Regions from separate parts of the Bradyrhizobium japonicum USDA 6 genome, predicted to be linked through region 1. Evidence: riboswitches for the same ligand, from Rfam matches in the RefSeq annotation. Region 1 holds a riboswitch; the other holds the start of a gene.
What was found. A riboswitch is a leader RNA that binds a small molecule or an ion and turns the genes downstream of it on or off. The one in region 1 is predicted to bind glycine.
Positions count from the first base shown of each region.

Region 2: linked by a shared signal. The riboswitch ahead of gcvT (glycine cleavage system aminomethyltransferase GcvT) and the one ahead of BJ6T_RS19930 (D-amino acid dehydrogenase) in region 1 are both predicted to bind glycine.

Region 1 covers NC_017249.1:4,266,139-4,268,535, reverse strand. The annotation lists gene BJ6T_RS19935 (M20/M25/M40 family metallo-hydrolase) at 1-756, shown strand, start outside; glycine riboswitch at 852-955, shown strand; glycine riboswitch at 959-1,072, shown strand; gene BJ6T_RS19930 (D-amino acid dehydrogenase) at 1,140-2,397, shown strand, end outside.
Region 2 covers NC_017249.1:4,108,638-4,111,034, reverse strand. The annotation lists gene alaS (alanine--tRNA ligase) at 1-1,022, opposite strand, end outside; glycine riboswitch at 1,257-1,345, shown strand; gene gcvT (glycine cleavage system aminomethyltransferase GcvT) at 1,491-2,397, shown strand, end outside.

The DNA.
Region 1 (2,397 bases):
CAGCTGGCGCGCGCCTCCTTCACCACGCCGCTGCCGATCACCGTGCTGTTTACGCCCGACGAGGAAGTCGGCACGCCCTCGACGCGGGACATCATCGAGGCGGAAGCCGCGCGGAACAAATATGTGCTGGTGCCCGAACCGGGCCGCGCCGACAACGGTGTGACCACCGGACGTTACGCCATCGCGCGCTTCAATCTGGAAGCGACGGGCCGACCGAGCCATGCCGGCGCGACATTGTCGGCCGGACGCTCGGCGATCCGCGAGATGGCGCGGCAGATCCTCGCCATCGACGCGATGACGACGGAGGACTGCACTTTCTCGGTTGGCGTCGTGCATGGCGGACAATGGGTCAATTGCGTTGCCACGACTGCCACCGGCGAGGCGCTGTCCATGGCCAAGCGCCAGGCCGATCTCGATCGCGGCGTCGAGCGGATGCTGGCGCTGTCGGGCACGACCAATGATGTCACGTTCAAGGTGACGCGCGGCGTCACGCGCCCCGTATGGGAGCCCGATGCCGGTACCATGGCGCTGTATGAAAAGGCGCGCGGCATCGCCAAATCGCTCGGCACTGAGCTGCCGCATGCGAGCTCCGGCGGCGGCTCCGACGGCAATTTCACCGGTGCGATGGGTATCCCGACACTCGACGGCCTCGGCGTGCGCGGCGGCAATGGCCACACGCTGGAGGAGTTCATCGAGGTCGACAGCCTGGTCGAGCGCGGCCGCCTGATGGCCGGTTTGCTCGCGACGCTGGAGTAAATTGAACCAACTTCGCACTGCACAATGCATTGGCAGTCGCGGTTGAAATTTAGCCTTGTCTAAAAATGAGGCGCATCGTACTGCTCGATTGTCCACGCGACGATGCGGGAGAGATCGCGACGAGAGTTCAGGCTTTCGTTGCGGCGCCGACGGAGCAACCGCCCCGGAAACTCTCAGGCAAAAGGACCGTATCGTCAGGACGATCTGGAGAGAGACGACACGATCTCAACGTCGTGACGTCCACCGAAGGGGATAGTCCGGAGCTGACCTCGTCGAGGCCCGCAACGGATCAAGCTCTCAGGTAACCGTGACAGATGGGGCGCCGCCAACGGCCTTTGGCCGGCGGTTAGCCTATCCTAACTCACGGGAGCCCCACACCTGCCATGACCCATATCGCCATCATCGGCGCCGGCATCACCGGCGTAACGACCGCCTATGCCTTGCTCGAACGCGGATACAAGGTGACGGTGCTCGACAAGCACCGCTACGCCGCAATGGAGACGTCCTTCGCCAATGGCGGACAGCTCTCCGCCAGCAATGCCGAGGTGTGGAACAGCACCGCAACGATCCTGAAAGGCCTGCGCTGGATGTTCCGGCGCGATGCGCCGCTGCTGATGAACCCGCGGCCGAACTGGCACAAATATTCGTGGATGAGCGAGTTCGTCGCCAATCTCGGCAACTACCGCGCCAACACGGTTCAGACCACGCGGCTCGCGATCGAAGCCCGCAAGCATCTGTTCGAGATCGCGGAGCGCGAAGGGATCGACTTCGATCTCGAACGCCGCGGCATTCTCCACATCTATCACGACAGGAAGGGTTTTGAATCCGGCCTGCAGGTCAATGCGCTATTGAAGGAAGGCGGGCTCGATCGCCGCCCGGTGACGCCGGAGGAGATCCGCGCCATCGAGCCGACGCTGCGTAAGGACTATTTTGGCGGCTTCTACACGCCTTCGGATGCGACCGGCGATATCCACAAGTTCACGCGCGGACTTGCGGAATCCTGCAAGCGGCGCGGCGCGACCTTTATCCACGAAGCCAACATCGATTCCATTGCCCAGGCAGGTGGCGGCTTCGTCATCGGCTGGGCTGATCTTTCGGCCAGTGACACTGTCGCATCCGCGCGCGGCATGCTGAAGGCGGATGGCGTCGTGATCTGCGCCGGCGTGGCCAGCCGTCACTTCGCCGCCCTCCTCGACGAGCGCGTCAACGTCTATCCGGTGAAGGGCTACTCGATCACCGTGCAACTCGACACTGCCACAAGCCGCAATGCGACGCCGACCGTGAGTTTGCTCGACGAAGCGGCCAAGATCGTCACCAGCCGGCTCGGCGCCGATCGCTTCCGCGTCGCAGGCACCGCCGAATTCAACGACTTCAACCGCGACATCCGCGCGGACCGCGTGCAGCCGCTGGTCGACTGGGTGCGCAACAACTTCCCCGGCGTCGAAACGTCCAAGGTCGTGCCCTGGGCCGGGCTGCGGCCGATGATGCCGAACATGATGCCCGTGGTGCGCGCAGGACGGATGCCGGGCGTGTTCTTCAACACCGGCCACGGCCATCTCGGCTGGACCTTGTCGGCCGCGACCGCGCAGATGATTGCCGGAACCATCGACGGCTGGCGCGGGCTCAACGCACCGCCGACCG
Region 2 (2,397 bases), 160 kb from region 1:
AGCTCGGGATAGGCCTGGCCCATCTCGCGGACCAGCGCCCAGACCAGGCGATGCATCAGCGGCTCCTTGGCCCCTAACAGCTGCGCATGGCGCATCGCGCGGCGCATGATCCGGCGCAGCACGTAGCCACGGCCCTCGTTCGACGGCAGCACGCCGTCGGAGACGAGGAAGGCCGAGGAGCGCAGATGGTCGGCGATGACGCGGAACGAGGCCACCGTCTGTTCGTTCGGCCCGCTGCCAAGCGCGGACGACGTCGCATCGATCAGGTGGCGGAACAGGTCGGTCTCGAACACGCTGTCGACGCCCTGCATGACGCTGGCCATGCGCTCCAGCCCCATGCCGGTGTCGATCGAGGGACGCGGCAGATCCACGCGCTCCTCCTTCGTCACCTGCTCGTATTGCATGAAGACGAGGTTCCAGAATTCGAGGAAGCGGTCGCCGTCCTCTTCCGGCGAGCCCGGAGGTCCGCCCCAGATATGGTCGCCCCGGTCGATGAAGATCTCCGAGCACGGCCCGCACGGCCCGGTGTCGCCCATCGCCCAGAAATTGTCCGAGGTCGGGATGCGGATGATGCGGTCGTCGGAGAAGCCCGCGATCTTCTTCCATAGGCCGGCCGCCTCGTCGTCGGTGTGGTAGACGGTGACGAGCAGCTTGTCTTTCTTGAGCCCGAACTCCCGCGTGATCAGGGTCCAGGCCAGCTCGATCGCGCGCTCCTTGAAATAGTCGCCGAACGAGAAATTGCCGAGCATCTCGAAGAAGGTGAGATGGCGCGCGGTGTAGCCGACATTGTCGAGGTCATTGTGCTTGCCGCCGGCGCGCACGCATTTCTGCGACGTGGTGGCGCGCTGATAGGGCCGCTTCTCGACGCCGGTGAAGACGTTCTTGAACTGCACCATGCCGGCATTGGTGAACATCAACGTGGGATCGTTGCGCGGCACCAATGGCGAGGACGACACGATCTCGTGGCCGTTCTCGGCAAAGAAGTTCAGAAAGGTCGACCTGATCTCGTTGACGCCGCTCATGTTCATCCAATCGGGTGTGCTTGGACCCGCTGATTTGCCATCCAAACCGGGCATTTGGGCTGATATCTGCGGGTCAAAGCGCTTTTAGACAAGGCCAGCTGCGCTGTCCAGAAACTGTGCAAGGAGATCAGTGAGTTGCCGCAGGCGCGCAATCCCGTTTGCAATCCCGTTGAAAGCCGTCAGGTGCGCGTTGACAGGCTTGGCCGGCCTGTGGTCTGTACCCATCTGTATCGTACGGCCACGTCGGGAGAGACCGGCTTTGGTGCCGGCGCCGAAGGAGCAACCGCCCCGGAAACTCTCAGGCAAAAGGACCGCGTGGCTTTGACGACATCTGGAAAGAGGCGCCGACGGGCATAACACCCGGACAGCGTCCGCCGACGGGATAATACTCTCAGGCACAGCGACAGATGGGGCTTCGACTGGTTGCTACCGGGGAATCGTCCCCGGGGAACCGCCGAGGGCCCCGTAATGCTTGCGCGCGACGACCAAGATTCCCTCAAACGTACGCCCCTTCACGGGCTTCACGTCTCCCTCGGCGGCAAGATGGTGCCGTTCGCGGGCTATGACATGCCCGTGCAGTACCCTGCGGGCGTCCTAAAAGAGCACCTCCATACCCGTTCCTCCGCCGGCCTGTTCGACGTCTCCCATATGGGCCAGCTCGCGCTTCGGCCGAAGTCGGGCAAGGTCGAGGACGCCGCCCGCGCGCTGGAACGGCTGGTGCCGCAGGATATCGTGGCGATTGCCCCGGGCCGGCAGCGCTACGCCCAGTTCACCAATCCGGACGGCGGCATTCTCGACGATCTGATGGTCGCCAATTTCGGCGATCACCTGTTCCTGGTCGTCAACGCGGCCTGCAAGGACGCGGACGAGGCGCATCTGCGCGCGCATCTCTCGGACGACTGCATCATCGATTCGCTTCAAGACCGCGCCCTGATCGCGCTGCAGGGCCCGAAGGCGGAAGCCGCACTGGCGCAATTGTGTGCAGAGGCGCCCGCCATGAAGTTCATGGATGCCGGTCCGCACAAGGTCGCCGGCCTCGACTGCTTCGTCTCGCGCTCCGGCTACACCGGCGAGGACGGGTTCGAGATTTCGGTCCCCGCCACGCACGCCGAGCACCTCGCCAGGACGCTGCTTGAAAACCCCGACGTGATGCCGATCGGCCTTGGCGCCCGCGACAGTTTGCGGCTGGAAGGCGGGCTCTGCCTCTACGGACACGACATCGACACCACGACCACGCCGGTCGAGGCGGCGCTGGAATGGTCGGTGCAGAAGAGCCGCCGCAGCGGCGGCGCCCGCGCCGGCGGCTTTCCCGGCGCCGAGACGATTCTTGCCTATTTCGACAACGGCGCCTCCCGCCGCCGCGTCGGGCTGCGCA